DNA from 2 places in the Saccharospirillum sp. HFRX-2 genome. Region 2 is predicted to be linked to the other one. Evidence: riboswitches for the same ligand, from Rfam matches in the RefSeq annotation. Region 2 holds a riboswitch; the other holds the start of a gene.
What was found. A riboswitch is a leader RNA that binds a small molecule or an ion and turns the genes downstream of it on or off. The one in region 2 is predicted to bind thiamine pyrophosphate.

Region 1: linked by a shared signal. The riboswitch ahead of thiC (phosphomethylpyrimidine synthase ThiC) and the one ahead of thiB (thiamine ABC transporter substrate binding subunit) in region 2 are both predicted to bind thiamine pyrophosphate.

Annotation. Positions count from the first base shown of each region.
Region 1 covers NZ_JBEBMU010000001.1:799,313-808,021, reverse strand. Annotated here, with positions in the region: gene thiE (thiamine phosphate synthase) at 1-382, opposite strand, end outside; gene thiC (phosphomethylpyrimidine synthase ThiC) at 375-2,261, opposite strand; TPP riboswitch at 2,428-2,535, opposite strand; gene ABMA60_RS03945 (winged helix DNA-binding protein) at 2,639-3,142, shown strand; gene ABMA60_RS03940 (TRAP transporter substrate-binding protein) at 3,515-4,492, shown strand; gene ABMA60_RS03935 (TRAP transporter small permease) at 4,600-5,115, shown strand; gene ABMA60_RS03930 (TRAP transporter large permease) at 5,125-6,426, shown strand; gene ABMA60_RS03925 (hydantoinase B/oxoprolinase family protein) at 6,461-8,709, shown strand, end outside.
Region 2 covers NZ_JBEBMU010000010.1:91,059-99,767, forward strand. Annotated here, with positions in the region: gene ABMA60_RS16890 (ABC transporter permease subunit) at 1-1,386, opposite strand, end outside; gene thiB (thiamine ABC transporter substrate binding subunit) at 1,390-2,376, opposite strand; TPP riboswitch at 2,487-2,584, opposite strand; gene ABMA60_RS16900 (choline/ethanolamine kinase family protein) at 2,661-3,449, shown strand; gene ltaE (low-specificity L-threonine aldolase) at 3,455-4,483, opposite strand; gene tpx (thiol peroxidase) at 4,583-5,080, shown strand; gene ABMA60_RS16915 (peptidylprolyl isomerase) at 5,172-5,654, opposite strand; gene ABMA60_RS16920 (CPBP family intramembrane glutamic endopeptidase) at 5,758-6,603, shown strand; gene ABMA60_RS16925 (DMT family transporter) at 6,600-7,508, opposite strand; gene ABMA60_RS16930 (ABC transporter ATP-binding protein) at 7,552-8,709, opposite strand, start outside.

The DNA of each region.
Region 1 (8,709 bases), on a different contig from region 2:
GCAATTCAGCGTCGGCCAGGCTGTGGCCGCTCGATGCCATCGTCAGCGGATCGAGCACCACCGTTAAACCGGGCCAACGTGACCGCCAACCGGGCAGACGCTGCACAAGGATTTCCAGCTGTTGCACCGAGCCCAGCAAACCAATCTTGATCGCCGCTGGCGCCAAATCAGCCTCCAGCGCATCCAACTGAGCCGCGAACATCTCCGACTCAACCGGCTGCACGGCTTGCACGCCCAGGCTGTTCTGGGCGGTAAGGCAACTGATCACCGTGCACGGATGCACTCCCAGATCGACCAGCGTCGCCACATCAGCCTGAATGCCGGCGCCACCGCCGCTGTCGCTGCCGGCGATGCTCCAGACGATGGGCCTGGCCTCAGTCATGCTCAGCACCCTCGCCGACTGGCTGATAAAGCGCGCCGCCGCTGGCCTGAAATTCCTCGGCCTTGCGCGCCATGCCGTCGGCAGCGTCTTCGGCCAGGGGGATGCGCTCGGCGCGGGCGGCGTCGCGCACTTCCTGGCTGATCTTCATCGAGCAGAATTTGGGGCCGCACATGGAGCAGAAATGCGCCACCTTGTGGCCCTGTTTGGGCAAGGTCTGGTCGTGGAATTCGCGCGCCCGCTCCGGATCGAGACCCAGGTTGAACTGGTCTTCCCAGCGGAACTCAAAGCGCGCCCGGCTGATGGCGTTGTCGCGCCGCTGAGCGCCCGGAAAACCCTTGGCGAGGTCGGCGGTGTGAGCGGCAATGCGGTAAGCGATCAGGCCTTCTTTAACGTCGTCGCGATCGGGCAGGCCCAGATGCTCTTTGGGCGTGACGTAGCACAGCATGGCGCAACCGTGCCAGCCGATCTGGGCGGCGCCGATGGCCGACGACAGATGGTCGTAACCGGGCGAGATATCGGTAACCAGTGGGCCCAAGGTGTAGAACGGCGCTTCGTCGCAGCTCGCTAATTGGCGCTGCATATTTTCTTCGATCAGATGCAGCGGCACGTGGCCTGGCCCTTCGACCATCACCTGCACATCGTGCTGCCAGGCGATGCGGGTTAACTCACCCAGAGTATCGAGTTCGGCGAACTGGGCGGCGTCGTTGGCGTCGGCAATGGAGCCGGGGCGCAAACCATCGCCCAGGCTGAAGGCAATGTCGTACGCCTGCATGATGGCGCAGATGTCCTCGAAGTGGGTGTAGAGAAAACTCTCGCGATGATGCGCCAGGCACCACTTCGCCATGATCGAACCGCCGCGACTGACGATACCGGTCACCCGATCGACCGTCAGCGGCACATGATGCAAACGCAGGCCGGCGTGGATGGTGAAGTAATCGACGCCCTGCTCGGCCTGTTCAATCAACGTATCGCGGTAAATTTCCCAACTGAGGTCTTCTGCCACGCCGCCGACTTTTTCCAGCGCCTGGTAGAGCGGCACCGTGCCGATCGGCACCGGCGAGTTGCGCAGTATCCATTCGCGGGTTTCGTGGATGTTGTTGCCGGTCGATAAGTCCATCACCGTATCGGCGCCCCAGCGGGTCGCCCAGACCAGCTTGTCGACTTCCTCTTCGATGCTCGAGGTGACCGCCGAGTTACCGATGTTAGCGTTCACCTTCACGCGGAAATTACGGCCGATAATCATCGGCTCGCTTTCCGGGTGATTGATGTTGGCCGGAATAATGGCGCGGCCGCGGGCGACTTCCTCGCGCACAAATTCCGGCGTAATCGGATCGCGCAGACTGGCGCCGCGACTGTTGCCCGGATGCTGGTGGCCGACGTCTTCCTGCGCCGCCCGACCTTCGTTTTCACGCAGCGCTATGTATTCCATTTCCGGGGTGATGATGCCCTGGCGGGCGTAATGTAATTGAGTGACGTTGCGGCCGGCTTTGGCCCGGCGTGGCGGTCGGTTCTGGGCGAAACGCAGGGGGTTTTCAGGTTGATCGCTGTCCGGTTTAACGCTCGGCGCGGTCAAGGCTTCGCTGTCGCCACGCGCTTCGATCCAGCTTAAGCGCAGCGGATCGAGGCCACGACGCAAGTCGATCTCAACGTCCGGATCGGCATAAGGTCCGGCGCTGTCGTAGACGTAAATCGGTTCGTTGGGCTGGCGGCTGCCATCGCTGAGCAGGCTGTCGGTCTGGTCGATGGCGCGCATGCCGACACGAATATCGCTGCGGCTGCCGGGCACATAAACCCGGCGCGAACCCGGCAAAGGTTCACGTGAGGCGGCGCTGATGGTTTGGACGCGCTGGCCCAAATCGGTTTTTTGAGAAGAGGTCATTTCGGTCGTTCCTCGCTGGTTGAGCGACGGAGCGACCGCACCGGGGTATAACAGTATGAAAGGTACGCGCCAACAAAAACGACGCAGTTTGGGCGGCGTTTTTGTCGACGCGGACCCAAACAAGCGGTTCACCTGTGGCGAACCGGAGGCGGCACAATAAAGCTAATGGCTACCTCGACTTGTTCCCTTCGCGAGCCTTAACTCGATCAGGTTCCACGGATCCCGCTGATGCGATCTCAGCCAGGTTATCAACCCGGCACTCCGACAAGACCGCGCCAGAGTAACGCCGCCCCCGCACCGGGAGCAAGTTGTACAGCCCAAAAATCGGCGGTTATGATCGCAGCTTTCCGTTTCACCACTGCCGAGTCGAACTTCTCATGCCCAAGGCGTCCATTGTTTCCTCCGCCCATCTGAGCGAACGCAGCAGCGAACTCAGCGAATTCGAATACGCCCTGATCACCGCCGAGAACACCTTCTCGCGCTGGCTGGTGCACTGCATGACCGCGGCGGGCAACGAAGAAATGAGCCCCATCGACATTCTGGTGCTGCACAACGTCTACCACCGCCAGCGGCCCAAACGCATCGCCGATGTGTGCTTCGTGCTCAACGTGGAAGACACTCACACCGTGTCTTATTCGCTGCGCAAACTGGGCAAGATGGGCCTGGTAGAGAGCAAAAAAGTCGGCAAGGAAACCTTCTACAACACCACCGACGAGGGCGAAGCGCTGTGCCTGCGCTACCGCGATGTGCGCAACGACTGCCTGCTCGACTGGCTCGAAAACCTGGGCATTGACGCCGAAGAACTCGGCGACCTGGCGAAAAAACTGCGCACGATTTCTACCCTCTACGACCAAGCCGCCCGCGCCGCTGCTTCCCTCTAAATCCAGATTCAGCCCTGACCGGGCGTCAAAAACGACGCCCTTTGCCTCTGCGCGCCATTGAATACAATCTGTATTCAATTTTTATTGACTCTGAATTTTATGGCTGTTTATAGTGGCCTCACTAAAACGAAAAATCGCAAATCACGCCTTAAACCACTAACAAGATTCCCGTCGAGGAATCACCAATAACGATAAAAAAAGCGATCCGTGAGAGGCGTCAAAACCAATGACCTTGCACTCAATGCTGCCCCGTCATGTCCGGCCGACCGTTACTGCGGTTAACCGTCCTGATGTCGTGGTTCGCCGCTGAACGATCGCACTTTGCACCTTCGTTCGCTGCGGCGGACTCAACTGATGAGAGAGGATTCGGACATGAAACAACTGATCAAACCCCTGGCGCTCAGCGCCATCACCGCTCTGGCTGCGGCCACCGCCCAGGCCGACATCAAGTGGGACATGCCAACGCCTTATGCCGACGGCACCCACCACACCCAAAACATTCGCCAGTTCGCTGAAGATGTGGCTGCGGCCACCGATGGCGAGATGGAAATCGTCGTGCACTCCGGCGCTTCCCTGGTCAAACACCCGGAAATTCATCGCGCTGTGCGCTCCGGCCAGGTACCGATCGGCGAAGTCTTTATGGGCTTGCTGGGTAACGAAAACCCGCTCTACCAGGCCGACAACATTCCCTTCCTGGTCACCAGTTTCGATGGCGCCAAAGCGCTGTGGGATGCCACTCGCCCGGACGTTGAAGCCGCTCTGGCCGAACAAGGTCTGCAACTGTTGTACGCCGTGCCGTGGCCGCCCCAAGGTTTCTACAGCAAGGAAGAAATCACCAGCGGTGCCGACTTTGAAGGCATGAGAATGCGCGCCTACAGCGCTTCAACGTCACGTATGGCCGAACTGCTGGGTGCGACCCCGACCACCGTACAGACGCCGGAAATTCCGCAGGCGTTCAGCACCGGCATTATCGAAGCGATGGCGACTTCGCCGACCACCGGCGTTTCCAGCCAGGCTTGGGACTACACCGATTACTACCTGGACGCTCGCGCCTGGATTCCGAAAAACATGGTGTTCGTGAATGCTCGTGCCTTCGCCCGTCTGCCGGCTGAGGTTCAAGAAGCGGTACTGGAAGCGGCCGCTGCGGCTGAAACGCGCGGCTGGGAAATGGCCATCGCCGAAACCGATGCCAAGACGGCTGAACTGGCCGAAAACGGCATGACCGTTTACAGCCCCAATGCCGACCTCACCGAAACCCTGGGCAACGTTGGCCAGACCATGACCAACGAATGGTTCGAAGAAATGGGTTACGACAGCGATAACCCCATCGCCGATATCGTCGGTCAGTAAGGCAACACGCCGGCCGGGAAGTGCAGTTTTGCTGACCGGCCAATTTCCCTTAAGGGTGCACTCCTTTTTGGATCAACTGCGCCCCGCTTTTTCTCGGAGCCAACGCCATGGTTAATCGTTTGCTCAATGGCCTCTATGCGCTCGGTCTGGTGCTGGCTGCGTCCAGCCTGGCGGGTATCGGCCTGCTGATTCTGGCGCAAATTGTCGGGCGCTGGTTCGGCATCATCGTGCCCTCGGCTGAAGACTTCACCGGCTTTTTATTGGTCTCGGTGTTGTTCTACGGCCTGGCTTACAGCTTTCGTCACAACGCCCATATTCGGGTGGTGTTATTGCTCGAGCGTCTCGGCAACAAGCGCCGCTTTGCGGAAATTTTCGGTCTGACATTGATGCTCGGTCTGACGCTCTATCTGACCATTGCCTTCAGTCGTTTTGTGCTCGAAACCTACGCCTTCGGCGATGTCAGTACCGGCATGGTCGCGGTGCCCTTGTGGATTCCGCAAAGTTCCATGGTGTTCGGTATGGCGCTGTTATGCCTGGCCATTTTTGAAGATTGGCTGCGCGCCATCAGCGGTCGAACACCCAGCTATATCCTCGCCGAAGCGAACGGCGAGGGCACCGAATAGAGGCTGAAAATGGACCCCATTGTTATTTCTATCATTCTGGTCGTCGTCCTGTTCACCCTGCTCAGCCTGGGTGTCTGGGTCGCCGGCTCGCTGTTCTTGATCGGCCTGCTGGCGCTGGTACTGAACGACCAATTCGCCATCGGCATGGTGGTATCGACGTCCACCTGGGGCGGCAGCGCTTCCTGGACCTTGGCGGCTTTACCGCTGTTTATCTGGATGGGCGAGATACTGTTTCGTACCCGTTTATCGGAAGATTTATTCAACGGTCTGGCGCCCTGGCTCGACAAAATTCCCGGCGGTTTGCTGCATGTGAATGTGCTCGGTTGCAGTCTGTTTGCGGCGGTTTCCGGTTCGTCCGCGGCGACCACGGCAACGGTCGGCAAATTCAGTTTGCAGGAACTGAAAAAGCGCGACTATCACGAGTCGATGGCCATTGGCACCTTGGCCGGTTCTGGCACGCTCGGCTTTTTAATTCCGCCGTCGATTATTTTGATCGTCTACGGCGTCTCTGCCGAGGTTTCGGTGTCGCGGTTATTTATGGCCGGAGCGCTGCCCGGTTTGATGCTGGCGGCTTTGTTTATCGCTTATGTGGTGCTGTGGTCTTTGTTGAACAAAGCCAAGGCGGCGCCACTCGGCGAACCGATGAGCTTTGTGGAAAAACTCAAGCAATCGCGCCGGCTGTTATCCATCGCTACCCTGATCACCTTCGTGATCGGTTCCATCTATATGGGTTGGGCCACGGCGACTGAAGCGGCGACGCTGGGTGTGCTCGGTTCGCTGATTTTGGCGAAGCTCGGCGGCAACCTGAACTGGACGCTGTTTCGCCAATCGCTGATCGGCGCTACCGGCATGTCGTGCATGATTCTGTTGATTCTCGCCGGTGCGCATCTGCTGACCACCGCCATGGGTTTTCTGCGTATTCCGGCGATGCTCGCCGAGTTTGTGGCCAGCATGGATCTGTCGGTCGCCATGTTGCTGATCGCTCTGACCATTTTGTTTGTCATTCTCGGCTGCTTCCTCGATGGCATTTCGGTGGTGGTGCTGACCACCTCGGTGATCCTGCCGCTGGTCGATGCCGCGGGCATTAATTTGCTCTGGTTCGGCATCTATTTAGTGCTGGTCGTGGAGATGTCGCAGATCACCCCGCCGGTCGGTTTTAACCTCTTTGTTATTCAGTCGCTGACCGGCAAAGACATCTTTACCGTCGCGCGTTATGCGCTGCCGTTTTTCCTGATACTGATTTTGGCCGTGGTGCTGATCACTGTGTTCCCGCAGATCGCCTTGTGGTTACCGACGGTGCTGAACAACTGATCGTGAACAGAATTTTTTCGGAGAATATTTCGCTATGAGTACGCCAAGCCCTGCAACGAATTCCTGGTCTTTCTGGGTGGATCGTGGCGGCACCTTCACCGACATAGTAGCGCGCAAATCCGACGGTGAATTGATCAGTCATAAACTCTTATCCGACAACCCGGCGCAATATCGCGATGCCGTTATTCAAGGCATTCGTGAACTGATGGGACTGGAAAAAGGCGCGCGCATTCCAGTGGAACAAATCGACGCCATCAAGATGGGTACCACCGTCGCCACCAATGCCTTGCTCGAACACAAAGGCGAACCAACCTTGTTATTAACCACGCGCGGTTTTGCTGATGTGTTGCGCATCGGTTATCAATCGCGCCCGGATTTGTTCGCCATCAATATCGAACTGCCGCAGATGATTTATGCCCGGGTCGAAGAACTCAACGAACGCCTCGATGCGCAAGGTCAGGTATTAGAAGCGCTCGATCTGGAACAGGCGCGCAGCGTGCTGCAAGCGGCTTTTGATGATGGCCTGCGCGCTTGCGCCATCGTATTGATGCATTCCTATCGCAACGGCAGTCACGAGCAGCAGGTTGCGGCCCTGGCACGCGAGATTGGTTTTACACAGGTCACCGCGTCGAGCGAAGCCAGCCCGTTGATGAAAATTGTCAGCCGGGGCGACACCGCTGTGGTCGACGCCTATCTGTCGCCGATCTTAAAAAGCTACGTCAATCAGGTCGCCAGCGAACTCGACGATTTTGTCGACGAACCCGGCCGTTTGATGTTTATGCAATCCAACGGCGGCCTCACCGATGCGCAATTGTTCAACGGCAAAGACGCCATTTTGAGTGGCCCGGCCGGTGGCGTAGTAGGCATGGTAAAAACTGCTGACCAGGCTGGTTTCGATAAGCTGATCGGTTTCGATATGGGCGGCACCTCGACGGACGTTTGCCACTATCAAGGCGAATACGAACGCGCTTTTGAGACCAAGGTTGCCGGCTTCCGTTTGCAGACACCGATGATGTCGATTCACACCGTCGCCGCCGGTGGCGGTTCCATTCTTAATTTCGACGGCAGCCGCTTCCGCGTCGGCCCGGATTCCGCCGGTGCCTTTCCGGGACCTGCCTGTTATCGCAACGGCGGCCCGCTGACGGTGACCGACTGCAACGTCATGCTCGGCAAGCTGCAGCCGGATTACTTCCCCAAAGTCTTCGGCCCCAATGCCGACCAGCCATTGGATGTCGAGGCCGTGCGTCGTGGCTTTACCGAGATGGCCGCCAGCATCGAACAGCAGACCGGCCAGGCCTACACGCCCGAGCAAGTCGCCGAAGGTTTTCTGACCATCGCCGTCGACAATATGGCCAACGCCATCAAACATATTTCCACTCAACGCGGTTACGACATTCAGGATTATGTGCTGTGCTGCTTCGGTGGAGCTGGTGGTCAACATGCCTGCCTGGTAGCCGAAGCGTTGGGCATGAAGAAGGTGTTTTTGCATCCCTATTCCGGCGTGCTTTCTGCCTATGGAATGGGGCTCGCCGATGTGCGCGATCTCAGTGAAGTCAGCGTCGAATTGCCGCTCGATGACGACAGCGTTGCCAGACTGGATAAGCAGCAAGTTGAACTGGCCGATAACGGCATCGCAAAGCTGGTCGATCAGCGCGTTGCGCCTGATGCCATTGCAACCATCAGCCGGGTGCATGTGAAATACCAGGGTTCGGACACCACCTTGCTGGTGCCATTCGGCAGCCGCGCCGATATTCAGGCCGCCTTCGAAGCCGAGCATCGGCAGCGCTTTGGTTTTATCTCCGAACAGACGCCTCTGATCATCGAAGCTTTGCAAGTCGAAGCGCTCGGCGGTGGCACCGAACTGGGTGCCAGCGCATCACCGCACCAGGCCGCTGCGGCAGAACCGGTCAGTCATAACCTGACCACCGGCGGCGAGCAGTACCAGGCGCCGTTCTATCAACGCGATCAGTTAAAGGTTGGCGCTGCTATTAATGGCCCAGCGGTGATCATCGAAAAGACCGCAACCTTAGTGATTGAACCCGGTTGGCAAGCGGTGCTGACCGCGAACAACGACATCCTGCTTGAGCAGGTTGCCGCGACTCGCAGCACCACGCCGGACACCACTGAAGCCGACCCCATTACGCTGGAGATTTTCAACAATCTCTATATGCACATCGCCGAGCAGATGGGTCTGGTGCTGCAAAACACCGCCACCTCGGTAAACATCAAAGAGCGCCTGGATTTCAGTTGCGCCATCTTCGATGCCGAAGGTGAACTGGTGGC
Region 2 (8,709 bases):
AATCAACAATGGCAGGGTTATAAAATCGACTTGTCCCACCAGCGCCGCCACGCCCATATCGCCAAGGCTAAGTACCGCCGCCAACGCCAGCGCCCAGAGCACGACGGGGCGCAGCAATGGCCAGTAAATCAACCGCACGGCGTTAAGCGTCGACATTCCCAGCACCAGCGTCAAACGCTGATATTGCTGATGCGCCGCCAAGGCCCGGGCGCGCAACGGCTGGATAATCAGTGGCATGGCCATCAAGGCATTGATCCAGATAATCAACGGCCAGGTGGCCTGTTTGGCCCAGCCCAGGCGCAGGCACAGCAAAAACAATCCAGTGGTCAGCACCATGGCAGGAATCACCAAAACACCAAAGTTCAGCCAGCGCGAACGATCTGTGCCGCGCACCGGCATACAACGAGTCAAGGCCAAAGCAACAGCACAGACAGCACTGAACAAGGCGATGCCCAGACTGGTCTGCAAGGCCGGGAGCAAGCGCGCCGACCAATACCAATCATCACGCAGCGCCCGGCCCAGCAAGGCTAAATAAGGCGCCAGCAGCAACACCAGCAGGCTGACAATGGCCAGCCACTGGACCGCTTTGGGCCGCTGAGCAACGACACTGGCTGGCAACCGAGCCGCCTCCATATTGAGCACACTGCCGCGCCCCAGAACTGCGATGGCCGTTAAGGCGACAGCACCGTGAATCACCGCATACAAGGCTGCCGCTCGCGCATCAAAGTCGTATTTCAGCGCCTGATACACCGCCACTTCCAAATTGGTATTGGCCGGGCCACCACCGAGCGTCAGGATGACAGTAAAGGAGCTGAAACAGAGCAAGGCTTCGAGCACAAAAACCGGACCGGAAGCGGCGCGCAGCACCGGCCATTCCAGACGGCGCCAGCGTTGCCAGGGGCTCAAGCCAAGTACCTGAGCCAGGCGCAATTGATGATCGGGGATCTGACTCAAGCGATCCCACAACAGGCGAATGGCGAACGGCAGATTCATCGCCAGATGAGCAATCAGAATACCATCAAGGCCGTAAATGCTGCCCGGCAAGGCCAGCCAGCCTTCGCGGCCGAACAAGGCGACCACGCCGAGCACCACGGCCAACACAGGCAATACAAAGGCGAGATTCAAAAATCCCGCCAGCGCCCATTGGCCACGAAAAGAGCGCTGCGCCAAAGCCCAGGCAAAAGGCCAGGCGAACACCACCGACAATCCCGCCGACAGCACCGCCTGGTAGATGGAAAACCACAGCAAGCGACCCAGATAGGCATCAAAATAGAGCGCCCAATCCAGGCCGCGACCGGGATGGGCGATCATGCCCAGACCGGCCAGCAGCAGCGTCAACCCAAGCAGGACTGCTCCCAGATAACGATAGGCGGACGCTGGCTTCATGCCTTATTGACTCGCTGCATTACGCCATTCGCGCAACCAGGCGCTACGGTTTTCGGCGACCTCGGCGCTATCGAAGATCAGCGTTTTTGGTTTCATCATCTGTTCGAACGACGCTGGTGCATCAGCGCTGTCGAGCACGGGCCACATCCAGTTGGTGCCCGGCAATACGTCCTGAGCCGGCTTGCTGATCAGGTAGGCGAGAAAATCGCGCGCCAGCTCCAGTTGATCGGACGATGCCAGCGCCGCGGCCACTTCGATCTGGGCATAGTGACCTTCCTCAAAAATAGCCGCCTGATACTGGTCGGTGTCTTCAGCGGTGATGTGATAAGCCGGTGAAGTGGTGTAGCTGAGCACCATATCGCTCTCGCCTTCCTGGAACAGCGCATAGGCTTCGCTCCAGCCCGGGGTCACAGTAACCACCTTTTTTTGCAGCTCGCGCCAAGCGTCGTCGGCGTCGTCGCCAAAGACGGATTTCATCCACAGCATCAGGCCCTGGCCTGGCGTAGAAACGCGCGGGTCCTGGTAGATGATGGACAGATCGGAGTCGTACACCAGCTCTTCCAATGAGGCCGGCACCTGATCCACTTTGGTCTGGTCGTAAACAAAGGCGAAGTGACCGTAGTCGTAAGGCACGAAAGCGTCATCGTGCCACTCGTAAGGCAGGTCGAGCCCGGACAAATCCAGGTCGTGTTCGGCCAGTACACCCAGTTCGCGCGTTTCGGCGATCAGCGCATCGTCCAGACCAAGAATGATGTCGGCCTCGCTGTTGCTGCCTTCCAGACGCAGCCGGTTGAGCAAGGCAACACCGTCTTCCAGACCGATAAATTCAACATCGCAGCCACATTCAGCTTCAAAGCCGGCTTCGATTTGCGGGCCGGGGCCCCACTCGGTGTTGAAGGATTCGTAGGTGTAGATGGTCAGTGGATCGGCCACAACCGAAGCGGTTAACAACGGCAAGGCAGTAGCTAAGAGCAGTCTATTCAGTTTCATAAGGCATCCGGTTGAATTGTCGTGAGTGAACAATTACCGGCGTACAAACAGCGCCTGGCGCGGTGCCATCAAACTGTTTGCTGGGGGATAAGGTTGAAGCAGGATTGCGCAAGGCAGATCGTCTCAACTCCCTACGCCAGCATTAACTGGTTCAGGTTCGACGGGTCAGTCTCAGCCACTTCCACAAGCGGCACCCCGGCGAGAACGCGAGCCATTCTACTGATGTCGCCAGCGATGTCCAAATTCTGCAACAATGCGCACTTTTGATCGCTGAGGGTTAGGCAATGGAGCTGGCGCTTTTTCAGGCACTGGAGCAAGTGGGTGACCGACTGCCGGATGATCTGGCGGTACAACGCTGGCCAGGCGGGCTCTGCAATCGACTGTTCCGGGTAAACAGCGACACCGGCAGTTACGCCCTGCGCATCAACCATCCTGATGCCGAGCGCCTGGGCATTGATCGTCAGCGCGAGCAACAAGTGCTGATCACTCTGGCCGATCAATCCTGGTCACCAACACCGCTGTCGGTTCAGGATCAATGGCTGCTGACACCCTGGTATGAAGGCGCTGTACCGGTTTCTGGTGAACAAACCGATCTGGCCTGGTTGACCAGGGCCTTGATGGCGGTGCAAGCGGTCGAAATCAGCGGCACGCCGCTGAACATTGCCGACCAGATCCGACACCTGCACCACTACACCAACGACCTGCCGCCGGCTTTCACAACAGCTGTGTTGCAGCGCTGCGATAACTACCAACTGCCCGCGCAACTGAGGCTGTGCCATCACGACTGGCATCCGGGCAATCTGGCCTTGAGCGACTCCGGCTGGGTCCTGCTGGATTGGGAATTTGCGGCCCTGGGCGACCCGGCGATGGACCTGGCCGCAGTGTGCAGCGGTTTTGAATTAAACGACGCTCAGAGTACCCAACTGGCCGAGGTGATGGACATCAGCAGTGAACGTTTAGACCAAGCGCGGGCGATGATGTCAGCCTTGGCAGTCGTCTGGTACGCCGCCAACCCAGAACTGGCCCCCGCCGGCGCACCAGACGCAGAGGACTGGCTGGCGCGCTGGGGTTAACCGGTTTAGGCAGTTTTCAGATGCGCAATGATGCGCTCAATCAGTGTGGCTAAAGCCGCATCGTCGATGCCCAGATGCGTCACCAGACGAATGCGCTGACCTCCGGCGATCAGCAAACCGCTTTCAGCCAAAGCCGCCTTAAGCGCATCGCCCGTGGCAGCGCTATCGAGCGTGAGAAAGGCCATATTGGTATGGGCGACCGTGGCTTGAACGTGCGGCAAGCCATCCAGCGCTGCGGCCAATTCGGCGGCACGACGATGATCGTCTGCCAGGCGTTCAACATGATGATCCAGCGCATAATCAATCGCCGAAGCAAAAATGCCCGCCTGACGCAGACCACCACCGACCATCTTGCGCCAACGCCGGGCGCGCTGAATCAGTTCTGCCGAGCCCACCAGCACTGAACCGATGGGTGCGCCCAAGCCTTTGGAGCAACACAGGCTGACGCTGTCGAACGGCGCCGCCAACTCACGCAGTGACTGTCCCGTCGCCACAGACGCATTGAACAAACGCGCGCCATCCAGATGCAGCGACAGACCATAGCGATCGACCAAGGCCCGCGCTTGCTGGCTATAGCCATCCGGCAACACCTGCCCACCGTGGGTATTCTCCAGCGCCAGCACACGGGTGCGGGCAAAATGCACATCGTCCGGCTTGATATAGGCTTCGACCTCGGCCAGATCGAGCGTGGCATCGGCCTGAACGGTCAGCGGTTGTGGCTGAATGCTGCCCAACACCGCTGCGCCGCCGGCTTCGTATTTGTAGGTGTGATACTGCTGGCCGACGATGTATTCCTCGCCACGCTGGCAATGCGCCAGCAAAGCCACCAGGTTGCTCTGAGTGCCCGAGGGCAGCAACACGGCCGCGGCCTTACCGGTTATATCCGCCAGACGCGCTTCGAGCGCATTAACGCTGGGGTCGTCACCATAAACATCGTCGCCAACCTCGGCCTGAGCCATAACCTGGCGCATGGCCTCGGTGGGGCGGGTAACGGTATCGCTGCGTAAATCAATCGGGACGGGACGGCTCGACATGCTCAAACTCCTGGCGGCTAAAACCACATTTTACCATTGCAATTGGGCGGGCGCGCCCCACTTGAGGCAGGGCAACCTTCTCAATCTCAAGGAGACCTCATGGCTGAGATTACGTTACAAGGCAACCCCATCCACACCAGCGGCGATCTGCCGGCCAAGGGCAGCAAAGCTCCGGCTTTCAAGCTGACCAAAACCGATCTGTCTGAGCTGAGTTCTGCTGACCTCGCCAACAAGACCGTGGTCCTGAACATCTTCCCCAGCGTCGATACCCCGACTTGCGCCGCCTCCGTTCGCCATTTCAACGAGGCCATGAGCAAGTTGGATAACGTCGAAGTGCTGTGCGTGTCTGCCGACCTGCCGTTTGCGCAACAACGTTTCTGCGGCGCTGAAGGTCTGGATCGCGTAACGCCGGTATCGGTGTTCCGCAGTGAAGCCTTCGGTCAGGACTATGGCGTTAAGATCGTCGACGGCCCGCTGGCCGGTCTGATGGCGCGTTCAGTGGTAGTGATCAAAAATGGTGAGGTCGTGCACACCGAGTTGGTGGCTGAAACCGCCGATGAACCGAACTACGATGCGGCCCTGAGCGCCGTTGCCTGAGCAACTTTTAGGCAGCAACTTTTAGGCAGCAGCTTTTAAGCAGCAATTCGGGTTCAACAAAAAGGCGCCGATTGGCGCCTTTTTTTATGCGTCAGTGATGGTGCCCGGCCGGCCCATGCACATGGCCGTGAGCAATCTCTTCCGGCTCGGCGGCGCGCACTTCAATGATCTCGATATCGAAGGTCAGGGTTTTACCGGCCATCGGATGGTTGGTGTCGACGTCGGCAAACTTGTGACCAACCTTGGCGACCATCACATGACGCACGCCCTTGTCGGTCTGCACCTGGGCAACCATGCCCGGCTGCCAGCGTTTGGCACCGCGCAGATGTTTGATCGGCAGCCGCTGCATGGCATCGGGCCGGCGCTGACCATAGGCCTTTTCCGGCGCGATGGTGACGCTGAAACTGTCACCAGCATCACGCCCTTCCAGCGCTTCTTCCAAACCACGGATAATGCCACCGTGGCCATGTAAATAGGCATTGGGTTCGCCGCTGCGCGAACTTTCAATGTCGTTACCTTGTTCATCGCTGACGCTGTAGTGAAACAAGACCACTTGATTCTTTTCGATCGGCATAACATTCTCCGCGCCGGTAAGGGTGCGCCATTATAGCCAGCTGTGGCGTTGACTCCAGTCACCACTGTGGTCAACTGGTGCGATTCTTTCAGCGGTCTCTGCCATGCTCCCTTTTGCCCTCTTCTATTCACTGGCGCTGGTCGTGCTTGGCCTGGCGCAACATGACCGGCTGCGCTACGGCGGCACTGCCCTGCTGCTGTTTACCGCCGCTCTGATTGGCTATACCGACTGGCTGTTCTTTGCTGTGGCGCTCGGTTATGTGCTGCTGACCGCCTGGATGCGATTGCGACCAGGGCCTCTGTGGCTGAACCTTGTTCGTGGTGCGCTTTGGTTGGTGATCAGCGCGCTGCTGTTTGCCCACGCCGTGCCTGGTTATCAGGGCCTGGTGGTTGTGGCCGACAGCGCTCTGAAAGCCAACAGCATTGCCAGCAGTCTCTATTTCAATCACGACAAGGTGTTGGTCGCCTGGTCGCTGCTGGCCTTTATGCCGCTGTTTCGCTCCAGCCTGGAAGCCCGGCCACTGCCCAATAAAACCCTCACCATCGCAGCACTCACCGGCGGTATCGCCCTGCCCTTGTTGCTGGCCTGGTCGAGCGGACTGATCAGCTGGCAACCGGCCATTCCCACCGCCTTGTGGATTTTCGCCGTCGCCAACCTGCTCAATACCTGTCTGGCAGAGGAGTTGCTGTTTCGTGGCGTCGTGCAAGGCTGGCTGCAGCGCCGTCTGGGACCCTGGCCTGCGCTGGTGCTGGCGGCGGTCTTGTTTGGCATCGCGCATCTGGCCGGTGGCTGGACTTATGTTGCTGTGGTTACGCTGGCGGGACTGGTCTACGGCCTGGCCTATTTATGGACCGGCCGTTTGCTCTGGGCGGTGCTGGTGCACTGGCTATTAAACCTGGCGCACCTGCTGTTGTTTACCTATCCATTAACGGCAATAGCGGTGAACTAAAGCGGCGGGTCGGTCGGCGTGACCAGATCGGTTTCCGGACGACGCAGTGACAGCCAGGAATGCACGAAGATGGCGCCCATAATGGCAATGCCACCAACAAAGGTCAGCGGCGGAATGGCTTCACTCAACACCAGCCAGACCCAGACCGGGCCGAGCAAGGTTTCGATCAACAAAAACAAACTGACTTCAGGCGCTGGCAAATAACGCGTTGCCGTCATAATCAATACCGAGGCAACCGGCATCTGCAACAAACCCATGACCGCCAACCAGCCGTAGCTGCTTGCCGCCAAGGTCAGCGGGTCGGAAAACGCAACGCATAACAAAGATGTGACCAACCCACTGAGCGCCACCACCGGCATCTTGGGCAAGTTGGGCAAGCGGCGCAGCAAGGTGAGCATCAAGCCCATCAGCATGGCCAGCAATAACGCCAGGGCATCGCCGCGCCATTGATCCAGACCAACGGAGCCGGCAAACACTATAAGCACACCAGACATGGCGACGATAATGGCAATCCAGGTGCGCAACGGAATCGTCTCGCGCAACAGCACCCAGGAAAATAAAGCGGCAAAAAACGAAGACGACGCCAACACCACCACCGTGTTGGCGACCGAGGTGTGGTTGACACTAAACACAAATAAGCCGGTGTTAATGCCGTACAGAATAGTGACAATTACCGCTGCCAAACCATGAGCTGCATAGATACGAAATTGCTGAGCGCGACCGGTGACAATAATAAAGCTCGTCATCGACACAAACACCAGCGCACCGCGCCAGAAACCCACGTCGTAGGGCGAGGCGCCAACAAGACGCACCAGCAAGGCATCGAAACTCAATACCAGCACGCCCAGAGCGGCAATCAAAACGCCCTTGCGATGGTCGACGATAGGCGCCGAAACAGAGGTCATAAGTTCATCCTGTTTTTATTCGAGGTCACGCAGCTAAAAACATTCAGCCAAAAGCCGTCTTCAACAGCGCTTGAGTGTACGGATGTTGCGGCTGAGCAAACAGCCTGGATGCGACACCCTGCTCCACTACCTGGCCGTCTTTCATCACCAGCACTGAGTGACAGAGCGCCTTAACCACCTTCAAATCGTGGCTGATAAACAGATAAGCCAGACCATGATCAGCCTGCAATCGCTTAAGCAACTCGATCACCTGAAACTGCACCGTGCGATCAAGCGACGAGGTGGGTTCATCGAGAATAATAAAGCGCGGCCGCATCACCAAAGCCCGCGCGATGGCGATGCGCTGACGCTGGCCACCGGAAAATTCGTTGGGATAACGGAAACGCAATTCAGGGTTCAGTTCGACTTCCTCGAGCGCGCGTATCACTTCGCGTTCACGCTCTTGCGGCGTGCCGATCTGATGAATGTCGAGCCCTTCGCGGACAATCTGTTCCACCGACAAACGCGGGCTCAGACTGCCGTACGGATCCTGAAAGACAATCTGCATGGCACGTCGGTATGGACGCAGTTCGGTGTTGCTCAACGGCTGCAGATCCTGACCATCAAAACGCACCTCGCCCTGAGCCGAATTAAGCCGCAATAGAGCGCGCGCCAAAGTCGATTTACCCGAACCGCTTTCGCCCACCACACCCAGCGACTCACCTTGATGCAGCCGGAAACTGATGTCGTCGACCGCTTTCACATGATCCACGGTGCGGCGCAAAATGCCGCGCTGAATCGGAAACCAGACGCGCATTGATTGGGCTTCCAGCAGCAAGGGCGCATCGTCGTTCAAGGGTGCTGGCGCATCGCCCGGTTCGGCGGCCAATAACTTTTGGGTGTAGGGATGCTGCGGCTGATCAAACACCTGTCGTGTCGTGCCCACCTCGACCAAGCGACCACCTTCCATTACCGCCACCCGATCGGAAAAGCGATTCACCAGCGTCAGATCGTGAGTGATAAAAAGCACCGTCAAACCCAGCTCTTTTTGCAGCCGGACTAGCAGCTCCAGAATCTGTGCCTGAATGGTTACGTCCAATGCGGTGGTCGGTTCGTCGGCGATCAACAGCTCCGGCTCGTTCATCAAGGCCAGCGCAATCATCACCCTTTGCCGTTCACCGCCGGACAACTGATGCGGATAAGCGCGCAACTTTTTCTCCGG